DNA from 2 places in the Stenotrophomonas sp. YJH_SMC_101-4 genome. Region 2 is predicted to be linked to the other one. Evidence: riboswitches for the same ligand, from Rfam matches in the RefSeq annotation. Region 2 holds a riboswitch; the other holds the start of a gene.
What was found. Region 2 has a riboswitch for glycine ahead of AC5P8D_RS12920 (trimeric intracellular cation channel family protein). Riboswitches for the same ligand answer to the same signal wherever they lie in the genome.
Positions count from the first base shown of each region.

Region 1: it holds a riboswitch for glycine, as region 2 does, so the genes downstream of both, gcvP (aminomethyl-transferring glycine dehydrogenase) here and AC5P8D_RS12920 (trimeric intracellular cation channel family protein) in region 2, are expected to answer to the same signal.

Region 1 is NZ_JCAFTP010000004.1:385,208-390,789, reverse strand. Features, by position in the region: gene AC5P8D_RS16015 (siderophore-interacting protein) at 1-320, opposite strand, end outside; gene AC5P8D_RS16010 (multidrug effflux MFS transporter) at 462-1,688, opposite strand; glycine riboswitch at 1,990-2,092, shown strand; gene gcvP (aminomethyl-transferring glycine dehydrogenase) at 2,155-5,022, shown strand; gene AC5P8D_RS16000 (VOC family protein) at 5,115-5,525, opposite strand.
Region 2 is NZ_JCAFTP010000003.1:445,853-451,434, forward strand. Features, by position in the region: gene AC5P8D_RS12905 (DUF6616 family protein) at 1-8, shown strand, start outside; gene AC5P8D_RS12910 (hypothetical protein) at 121-378, shown strand; gene AC5P8D_RS12915 (3-deoxy-7-phosphoheptulonate synthase) at 674-1,747, shown strand; gene AC5P8D_RS12920 (trimeric intracellular cation channel family protein) at 1,945-2,562, opposite strand; glycine riboswitch at 2,647-2,750, opposite strand; glycine riboswitch at 2,764-2,853, opposite strand; gene AC5P8D_RS12925 (GIY-YIG nuclease family protein) at 2,894-3,160, shown strand; gene AC5P8D_RS12930 (nuclear transport factor 2 family protein) at 3,232-3,663, shown strand; gene AC5P8D_RS12935 (NAD(P)/FAD-dependent oxidoreductase) at 3,746-5,026, opposite strand; gene AC5P8D_RS12940 (NYN domain-containing protein) at 5,150-5,582, shown strand, end outside.

The DNA of each region.
Region 1 (5,582 bases), on a different contig from region 2:
CCGGTCTCGCCATGAAGCACGAAATCAACGTCGACCTCGCCCTGCTCGGCGCGCAGGTGGCGGATGGTGTAGGTGCGCATGGGCGGGCGCTGGTCGTCCGGCAGGGCCCGGTAGCGTGGGTACCAGTCGTCACCGCTGGGGACCTGCGGCACCTCCTGGCCGGGCAAGGGGAAGAACACCTTGATGCGCTGGTCCGGGCCTTCGGTCTTCATCCGCGCCACGTCGGCACCAGTGAACACCATGCGGTCCAGGGAAGGGGAAAGAACGCGGCGCTCCTTCAGCGCCACCTCGAACAGGCGATAGGTCTGCTGCGCAGCCATGGGGGAACCTCATGCAACGACATCGGATCGGCTGGCTGTCGTGCATCCACGCACCGGCTGGCTGGAGTCCCCAGCCTAGTCCGGTCGTTCCTCGCCGCAAGCGTTACGGGCATCGCGGCCTGCCCTACCCCTGCGCGCTGCTCAATGGCCCGTGCAGGCTGCCTGCGCCGCGCGTTCACGCTGGTGTTCCCAGTACCAGAAAACGAATCCGGCGCCGAAGAACGCGGCCTGGCCCAGCGCCAGGTGCAGCGGGCTGGCACTGAGCAGCGGCGACACCACGCCGGCCACCACGGTGCTGATCATCAGCTGCACGAAGGCCTGCAGCGACGAGGCCAGGCCGCGCTGGTGCGGGTACATGTCCAGCACCGCCAAGGCCAGGATCGGGAAGATCAGGGCCATGCCCATGCCGCCCAGGAAGATCGGCAGCACCGCCCACGGCAGCACGAACTGCGGCGACAGCGCCACGTAGCCGACATTCAGCAGCGCCGACAGCGCGCACAGGCTGAAACCGATGGCGACCTGGCGTGTGGGCGTGGTGTGCCCGGCCATGCGCCCGGACAGGAACGAGCCGGTGGTCATGCCGCCGATGGTGGGGATGAACAACCAGGCGAAACCGCCCTCGCCCAGGTGCAGGTGCTGCATCACGAACACCGGTGCCGAGGAGATGTACAGGAAGATGCCGCCGAAACCGATGCTGCCGGCCAGCGCCAGGCGCAGGAAGCGCGGGTTGAAGCCGATGCGCACGTAGTCACGCAGCAGCACGCGCGGCGACAGCGGCACCCGTGCCTCGACCGGATGGGTTTCCGGCAGGAAGCACGCGGTGGCCGCCAACAGCACCAGCCCGAACACCACCAGGAACCAGAAGATCAGCGGCCAGCCGGCGCCACTGAGCAGGATCCAGCCACCGATGATCGGTGCGATGGCCGGAGCGATGCCGAACAGCATCGACACCTGGCTCATCAGCCGCTGGGCATCGTGGCCGTGGTACAGGTCGCGGATCACCGCGCGGCCGACGATCATGCCGACACCCGCCGACAGGCCCTGCAGCGCGCGGAACGCCAGCAGCGTGGACAGGTCGGTGGACAGCGCGCAGCCGACCGAGGCGCCGACGAACACCACCAGGCCGCCCAGGATCACCCGCTTGCGGCCCCAGGCATCGGACAGCGGGCCGTGCGCCAGGCTCATCAGGCCGTAGAACAGCAGGTACACGCTGATGGTCTGCTGCACCGCCACCTCGTCCACCGCCAGGCGCTGGGCCAGCTGCGGGAACGCAGGGAAGATGGTGTCGATCGAGAACGGGCCGAACATGGCCAGGCCGGCAAGCAGCAGGGCCATGCGGCGGGTGGAAGGGGCAACAGCGGCGGTCATGGAGGAAGCGTCCGGCAGGGCCATGCGGGGCACGCACGGCGGGCGCCGGTCCCGCAACAACGGGGACGGCGCCAGATGAATTCGGGTATCCGCCCATCATAGGTGGGGATTGCGCCTGATGCCATGCAGCACTGCACAAAACGCACGGCCGGGCCATCGGCCATTCAGGCGCGGCGGCACCGACCGGCGGCCGCTGGCCGGGCCCGCAACGGGCTATAATCGGCGGGCAACACGGTGGGAGAAGCGGAACACCGCTGCCGAAGGCGCAACGCCCGTAATCGCTCAGGCCCGATACCACCCGTAACACAACTCTGGAGAGACCGGTTCGATCCGGCGCCGAAGGGGCACGAAGCTGCGGTTTTCCGCGCTTTTAAACTCTCAGGCAAAAGGACAGAGGGGCGCCCCGCAGACCGCCGACAGGCGGCTTGTGCCCGTGCGTGTGCCCTTTCCTGACGGATCCTTCGCCATGTCCCAGAACACCCCTTCCCTGCGTGAGCTCGAGCACCACAACGCGTTCGTCGAGCGCCACATCGGCCCCAACGACGCCGAGATCGCGCAGATGCTCGATGTCGTCGGCCACGCGTCGCTGGATGGCATGACCGATGCCATCGTACCGGCCAAGATCAAGTCGCCGGCACCGCTGGCGCTGCCGGAGTCGATGACCGAAGTACAGGCACTGGCGAAGATCCGTGCGATCGCCGACAAGAACACCGTGCTGCGCAGCTTCATCGGCCAGGGCTACTACGGCACCCACACGCCGAACGTGATCCTGCGCAACATCCTGGAAAACCCGGCCTGGTACACCGCCTACACTCCGTACCAGGCGGAAATCTCGCAGGGCCGCATGGAAGCGCTGATCAACTTCCAGACCCTGTGCGCCGACCTGACCGGCATGGAAATCGCCAACGCCTCGCTGCTGGACGAAGCCACCGCCGCTGCTGAAGCGATGACCCTGGCCAAGCGTTCGGCCAAGTCCAAGTCGGACACCTTCTTCGTGCACGACGCCGTGCATCCGCAGACGCTGGAACTGCTGCGTACCCGCGCCGAGCCCATGGGCATCGTGCTGCGCGTCGGCACCCCGGCCGAAGCGCTGGAAGCGGAAGCCTTCGGCCTGCTGCTGCAGTATCCGGATACCTTCGGCCAGGTGGGCGACTACAAGGCGCTGGTCGATGCCGTGCACGCACGCGGCGGCCTGGTGGCCGTGGCCACCGACCTGCTGGCCCTGACCCTGCTGGCCGCCCCGGGCGAATGGGGCGCGGACATCGTGGTCGGCAACAGCCAGCGTTTCGGCGTGCCGTTCGGCTTCGGTGGCCCGCACGCCGCCTTCATGGCCTGCCGTGACGCCTACAAGCGCTCGATGCCGGGCCGCCTGATCGGTGTTTCGGTCGATGCCCAGGGCAACCCGGCCTACCGCCTGACCCTGCAGACCCGCGAGCAGCACATCCGCCGCGAGAAGGCGACTTCCAACATCTGTACCGCGCAGGTGCTGCTGGCGGTGATGGCCTCGATGTACGCCGTTTACCACGGCCCGGAAGGCCTCACCCGCATTGCCCGCCGCACCCATCGCCTGGCCTCGATCCTGGCCGCAGCGCTGCGCAATGCCGGCGTGCAGGTTGGTGGCGATTTCTTCGACACCCTGCATGTCACCGGCGTGCACGCCGATGAGATCCATGCCAAGGCGCGCGCCGCCGGCTACAACCTGCGCGCGATCGACAGCGACTCGGTCGGCATCAGCCTGGACGAGACCACCACCCGCGCCGACATCGTCGCCGTGGCTGCGGTGTTCGGTGCTTCGCTGGACGTCGACGCGCTGGATGCCAGCACCGCCGACGCGCTGCCGGCCGGCCTGCTGCGCCAGTCCGCGTTCCTGACCCATCCGGTGTTCAACACCCACCACAGCGAGCACGAACTGCTGCGCTACCTGCGTTCGCTGGCCGACAAGGACCTGGCGATGGACCGCACGATGATCCCGCTGGGCTCGTGCACCATGAAGCTCAACGCCACCGCCGAGATGATCCCGGTGACCTGGCCGCAGTTCTCGCAGATCCACCCGCTGGTGCCGGCCGACCAGGCGCTGGGCTACAAGGAACTGATCGACACGCTGGAAGCGATGCTGGTCGAATGCACCGGCTACGACGCGGTCAGCCTGCAGCCGAACTCCGGCGCGCAGGGCGAGTACGCCGGCCTGCTGGCGATCCGCGCCTACCACCGTTCGCGCGGCGAAGATCACCGTGACATCTGCCTGATCCCGGATTCGGCACACGGCACCAACCCGGCTTCGGCACAGATGTGCGGCATGAAGGTGGTGGTGACCAAGACCGATGCCAACGGCAACGTCGATGTCGAGGACATCCGCCTCAACGCCGAGAAGTACAGCGACCGCCTGGCCGCGATCATGATGACCTACCCGTCCACACACGGCGTGTTCGAGGAAGAGGTGGTGGAGATCTGCGAGATCATCCACAAGCACGGCGGCCAGGTGTACACCGACGGCGCCAACATGAACGCCCTGGTCGGCGTGGCCAAGCCGGGCAAGTGGGGTTCGGACGTTTCGCACCTGAACCTGCACAAGACCTTCTGCATCCCGCACGGCGGTGGCGGCCCGGGCGTTGGCCCGTGCGCGGTCAAGGAGCACCTGGCGCCGTTCCTGCCGGGCAAGCTGGGTGACAACGGCCCGGTCGGCATGGTCAGCGCGGCCAGCTTCGGCAGCGCCTCGATCCTGCCGATCAGCTGGATGTACATCGCGATGATGGGCCGCGAAGGCCTGCGCAAGGCCACCCAGGTCGCACAGCTCAACGCCAACTACATCGCCAAGCGCCTGGCCCCGCACTTCAAGACCCTGTATACCGGCCGCAACGGCCTGGTGGCGCACGAGTGCATCCTGGACGTGCGCCCGCTGGAGAAGACCAGCGGCATCGGCGCCGAGGACGTGGCCAAGCGCCTGATCGACTTCGGTTTCCACGCACCGACCCTGAGCTTCCCGGTGGCCGGCACGCTGATGGTCGAACCGACCGAGAGCGAATCGCTGCACGAGCTGGATCGCTTCATCGACGCGATGATCCAGATCCGCGAGGAGATCACCGCGATCGAAGACGGCCGCCTGGACCGCGAAGACAACCCGCTGAAGAACGCGCCGCACACCGCCACTGCGGTGACCGCCAGCGAATGGACCCACGCCTACCCGCGTGAACTGGCTGCGTTCCCGCTGGCCAGCCTGAAGCAGAGCAAGTACTGGCCGCCGGTGGCGCGCGTGGACAACGTGTACGGCGACAAGAACGTGATGTGCGCCTGCATTCCGGTCGATGCCTACAAGGATGATGAAGTCGAGGCTTGATTCCTCGCTGCATCGGTAAAGAGAACGGCCCGCGCAAGCGGGCCGTTTTCATGAGGGTGTGTGGACCAAAGTCCACACCCACAAACATCCGATCACGGGTCCGGCATCTGCCCCAGGCTCAACTGCCACGACACGCCGAAGCGATCCTGCACCCAGCCGTAGCGGTTGCTGAAGTCATAGTCGCCCACCGGCATCAACCAGTGGCCGCCCTCGCCCAGCACACGCGCGGCGCGCTCGAACTGCTCGGCACCGGAACACTCGACGAACAGCGAGATCGACGGGCTGAAGGTGAAGTCGTGCACGTCCAGGCTGTCAAAGCACAGGTAGTGGGTGCCGCCCAGCAGGAAGATGGCCTGGCGGACCTGCCCGGGCACACCGGCACCGGCGCCGTCCGGATGGCGCTGCATTGCCAGCAGGCGGAAATCGGCGAAGGCTTCGGCGTACAGGGCCAGGGCGGCCTCGGCCTGGCCGGTGAACATCAGGAAAGGACGGCTGCGCAGCATGCGGTACTCCCGGTCGACGGGCCGCTGGCGGCCCACGCGATCAGGATGGCACGGCGG
Region 2 (5,582 bases):
CCTTGTAGCGGGGCGGCAGACGCCGGCAGATCCCGGTCCTCGGCATGGGTGGCACATGCGCCTGTCACCCGGACGCGGTAAACAGGACATTGCCCATGTCCATCCGCAGGGAAGTCGATCATGCAGAGCACGCTCCAGGTCACGCTGTTCGGCCCTCTTGGCGACAGCCCGGCGTTGCAGTTGCCGGGGCTGGAGGGGCCGTCGGTGGCCATCCAGGAATCGGCCCTGCGGCGGTTGGTTTCCGACCTCTACACCGCGCGTTCCCTGCTCAACCCCGAGCAGCTGGACGAGGCCCGGCAGGAACTGGATCGCGTGCTGGAACGCTGGGCCGACATCCATGAGGGCCTGCTGCTGGACGTGGAAGTGCATGGCAAATGAGCAACTTTGCGTGGTTGCCGCCGCGTAGGCCGGGCCGGCGCGCACCTCGCTGAACCGCGTCCCCAGTTGCGGATGAAACAGTTTGCACTGCGCAAAAGCTGTGCTATCAATAGATCCCATGAACGCAGCCCCCACCAGCTTTTACTGGTATTACTTTCCGAAGCCACTGGCGGAGGAAGGACTGCGCTCACCCTGAAGAAAGCTTCAGACGCATTCCCGAAAGCCGCCAGCGAACCTGGCGGCTTTTTTCATGCCGCCACGCTGGGGACCCCCAACGTTCCGGAGATCTCCCGCAATGCCCCCGCACACCGACGACCTGCGTATCCGCACCATCGAACCGCTGACACCGCCTGCCCAGCTGCTGGCGATGCTGCCCTGTGACGATGAAGCCTCCGACACCGTCAGCGCCTCGCGCGCGGCCCTGCACCAGATCCTGCATGGCCGCGACGACCGCCTGGCAGTGGTGGTCGGCCCGTGCTCGATCCACGACCCGAAGGCCGCCATCGAGTACGCCCAGCGCCTGAAGCCGCTGCGTGACGCGCTGGCCGGCGAACTGGAAATCGTCATGCGCGTGTACTTCGAGAAGCCGCGCACCACGGTGGGCTGGAAGGGCCTGATCAACGATCCGGACCTGGATGGCAGCTTCAAGATCGACAAGGGCCTGCGCATCGCACGCGGCCTGCTGCGCGACATCAACAAGCTGGGCCTGCCGGCCGGTGTCGAGTTCCTCGACGTGATCTCGCCGCAGTACATCGCCGACCTGGTGGCATGGGGCGCGATCGGCGCACGCACCACCGAAAGCCAGGTGCATCGCGAGCTGGCGTCGGGCCTGTCGTGCCCGGTCGGTTTCAAGAACGGCACCGATGGCAACGTGAAGATCGCCGCTGACGCGGTGGGTGCGGCGTCCAATCCGCATCACTTCCTGTCGGTCACCAAGCAGGGCGGCACCGCCATCGTGTCGACCACCGGCAACCCGGATTGCCATGTGATCCTGCGCGGCGGCAAGCAGCCGAACTACGACGCAGGCAGTGTTGCCGAGGCCTGCCAGGTGCTGGCCAAGGCCAAGCTGCCGGCGCGCCTGATGATCGACGCCAGCCATGCCAACAGCCTGAAGAATCCGGAGAACCAGCCGAAGGTGATCGACGACATCGCCGTTCAGCTGGAAGACGGCGAACAGCGCATCGTTGGCGTGATGATCGAGAGCCATCTGGTCGGTGGCCGCCAGGAACTGGTGGAAGGCCAGCCGCTGGTCTACGGCCAGAGCATCACCGATGGCTGCATCGACTGGGATACCACGGTGACGGTGCTGGAGCGACTGGCTGCGGCCGTGCGTGCCCGTCGCGACGTAAAGGTGTCCGAAGCCGCTTGAGTGCGGCACGTGTGTGGATGGCGGCCAGCGCCTGCGGGGGTGCGGCCGCGATCAGGGCCGGTCGGAGTTGGAGACCGGCCCATCTGCACCGGCGATGCGCCTGGCGCTGCGCATGAGCGACAGCGCCAGGTACATCGCCGGGGTGGTGCAGGGTGCGAAGGGTAGCGCCGGGCCATGCCCGGCGAACACGCCATCGTTCAATGCACTTCGTCGTGATAGACGAACTTCGGCATTTCCCAGCGGTAGTGGATCGCCAGCAGGCGCAACGCGAAGCCGCCGCCGAGGCAGCACAGGATTGCGGTGGCATCGGCCACGCCCCAGTGCAGCAGCAACAGGTAGGCCGCGCCGGTCAGCAGCGCGATGATCGCGTACAGCTCTTTCTGGAAGATCAGCGGCACCTCGTTGCAGAGGATGTCGCGCAGCACGCCGCCGAACGCGCCGGTCAGCATGCCGGCAATCAGCACGATGGGCATGGCATGGCCGGCCTCGCGCGCGATCGAGCATCCGATCAGGGTGAAGGCGATCAGGCCCAGGCCGTCGAGCACCAGGAAGGTGCGGCGGAAGTGGTGCATCCAACGTGCGACCCAGGTGGCGATCAGCGCCGCGCATACGGTGAAGCCCAGGTACTCGGGATGCTTCACCCAGCCCAGCGGATAGTGGCCGAGCAGGATGTCGCGCAGTGATCCGCCGCCGAGGGCGGTGACGCAGGCGATCATGACCACGCCGAACAGGTCCATGCGGCGGCGGCCTGCGGACAGTGCGCCGGTCATGGCCTCGGCGGAAATGGCAATCAGGTAGATGATGGACAGCAGCATGGGACAGGCTCCGGGCGCGGTGGGGCCGGCCATGCGCGACTACCGCCACTGCCTGCGCAATGACGGGATGACGATGACCGGTGCCGCTCCCGCTGTCCTTTTGCCTGAGAGTTCAGCGGCATGGGCCGCGTGCCCCTTCGGCGGATCGTCCCGGGCGTGCCCGGTGACCTCTCTCCAGCTCGGCGAGTCGAATGCATGGTTGGTGGGATTCCAGCCCACCGGCCTGAGCGATCATGGGAGCCTGCGCCTTCGGCGGGCACCAGCGCGGCGCCTCTCTCCTGCATTCGGGCGCCAGTATATCCGCTGCAGTGCAGCACGGCATAATCCAGGCATGGCCCCGTCCCTCCGCCCGTGGTTCCTGTACCTGCTCGAATGCCGCGATGGCAGCTATTACGCCGGCATCAGCACCGATGTGGAGGCGCGTTTCGCCGCCCACCAGGCCGGCAAGGGCGCGCGCTACACCCGGGCCCGGCCGCCGCTGCGCGTGCTGGCCGTGCGCGAATACCCGGACCGGGCCGCCGCCTCCCGCGCCGAGTGGCAGCTCAAGCAGCAGCCCCGCGAACGCAAGCTGGCTTGGCTGCAGGCGCCGGTCCTGTAGATCCACGCCACGCGTGGATGGGCTACCCGGCCCGTGCGATGATCGCCTCGCGCCCAGAGCTGGAGACCCGGATGTCCACGATCGCCCTGCTGTTCGCTCTTTCCGCAGCCACAAGCCCCGCCGCCGCCCCGGCCACCCTCGCGGCCATCGAAGCCACCTGCCACGACTATGTCGATGGCCAGCTGGAAGCCGACCCGCAGCGCGTCGCCCGCTCCCTGCATCCGGACCTGGCCAAGCGCGCGGTCCTCGGCGATACGCCCGACGAACGCCTGGGCCTGCGCCGTATGTCGAAGGAAGAACTGGTCTCGCTGACGAAGCAGGGCGCGTTGAAGACCCCGAAGGATCAATGGGACCGCCGCTGCACGGTGCTGGACGTGACCGGCAACGCGGCGTCGGTGCGGCTGGAAACGCCGTGGTTTGTCGACTACTTCCACATGGGGCGCTTCGACCAGCGCTGGGTAATCGTCAACGCACTGTGGTACCCGAAACCGAAGGCGCCGTAGAGCCGAGCCCATGCTCGGCTTCTGCAAACCGCGCGAAGTGCAGCCGAGCATGGCTCGGCGCTACAGGAGCATGCGTGCGGCCCTAGCGCTTCGGTCGCCGGTCGTCCTGGTCATCACCGAAGATGATGCGCGCGCTGCGCTGGTAGCTCCAGTACGCCACGGCCCAGTTCAGCAGCACCACGATGCGGTTGCGGAAGCCGATCAGGAAGAACACGTGCGCGGCCAGCCAGAACCACCACGCCAGCACACCGGACAGCTGCAGCCGGCCCAGGTGCACGATCGCAGCCATGCGGCCGATCGTGGCCAGGTTGCCGAAGTCTGCGTACTTGAACGGGCCGGGTTCGGGCTTGCCGTGCAGGCGCGCGCGGATCACCTCGGCCACGTACTTGCCCATCTGCTTGGCCGCGGGCGCCACGCCAGGCACCGGCTTGCCGTTGGCCTGGTTCAATACGGCCAGATCGCCAGCCACGAACAGTTCCGGGTGGCCAGACAGGGTGAGGTCGGGTTGCACCTGCACGCGCCCGGCGCGGTCCAGCGGCACCTCCAGCGTGCGCGCCAGCGGTGAAGCGGCCACACCGGCGGCCCACACCACCGTGCGTGCCGGCACGAACTGATCGCCGAGCCTGAAGCCCTGGCTGTCGATGTCGCTCACCGGGGTACCGGTCAGCACTTCCACGCCGAGCTTTTCCAGCTGCCGGCGCGCCTTCAGCGAAAGCACTTCCGGGAACGAGGACAGTACGCGCGGACCGGCTTCGACCAGCCGCACCTTGGCGCTGGCCGGGTCGATGTGGCGGAACTCGTTGCGCAGGGTATGGCGCGCGATCTCGGCCAGCGTGCCGGCCAGTTCGACGCCGGTAGGTCCACCGCCAACCACGGCGAAGCTCAACCATGCGGCCTTCTTCGCCGGGTCGGGTTCGGCCTCGGCGCGTTCGAAGGCCAGCAGCAGCTTGCGGCGCAGCGCGATGGCATCGTCCAGCGTCTTCAGCCCGGGCGCATCATCGGCCCATTGGTCGTTGCCGAAGTAGGCGTGGGTGGCGCCGGTGGCCAGCAGCAGGCTGTCGTAGTCCAGCGTGCTGCCATCGGCCATGCGGATCTGCCGGGCCTGCTTGTCGATGGCCACCACTTCGCCGAGGCGGACTTCCACATTGCGCTGGTGGCCGAGGATGTGGCGCAGCGGTGCGGCGATATCCGGGGCGGACAGGCCGGCGGTGGCCACCTGGTACAGCAGCGGCTGGAAGAGGTGATGGTTGCGGCGGTCGACCAGGGTGATGCGTATGCGCTCGCGGGCCAGGGCGCGGGTGGCCCAGAGACCGGCAAAACCGCCGCCGACAACAACCAGGTGGGGAACGCGCTCGCGACTCATCGACTCACTCCAGTGGGGGCATTGGGGGAAGCGCCTGGCATCTTCGCACGGCGGCCGCCTGTCACGTCAGCGCCCGGGTGGATCGGCGATACTCGGGTTCAGGCAACGGCCCGTGAGGAGCCCATGAGCGAACCGGAAAAGCGCATCGCCCTGTTGATCGACGCCGACAACGCGCCGGCCTCGAAGATCGACGAGGTCCTGGCCGAAGTCGCCCGCTACGGTGTGGCCAACGTGCGCCGCGCCTATGGCAACTGGAAGAGTCCGCGGTTGAAGGGCTGGGAGGCGGTGCTGCACGAGTACGCGATCCGCCCGATCCAGCAGTTCGCCTACAGCAAGGGCAAGAATGCCTCGGACATGGCGATGGTGATCGACGCCATGGATCTGCTGTACGCGCGCAACCTCGATGGTTTCGCCATCGTCTCCAGCGATGCCGATTTCACCCCGATGGTGATGCGCCTGCTGACCGATGGCGTGAAGGTGTATGGTTTTGGCGAGAAGAAAACGCCGGAACCGTTCGTCAACGCGTGCTCGAAGTTCACCTATCTGGAAGCGCTGG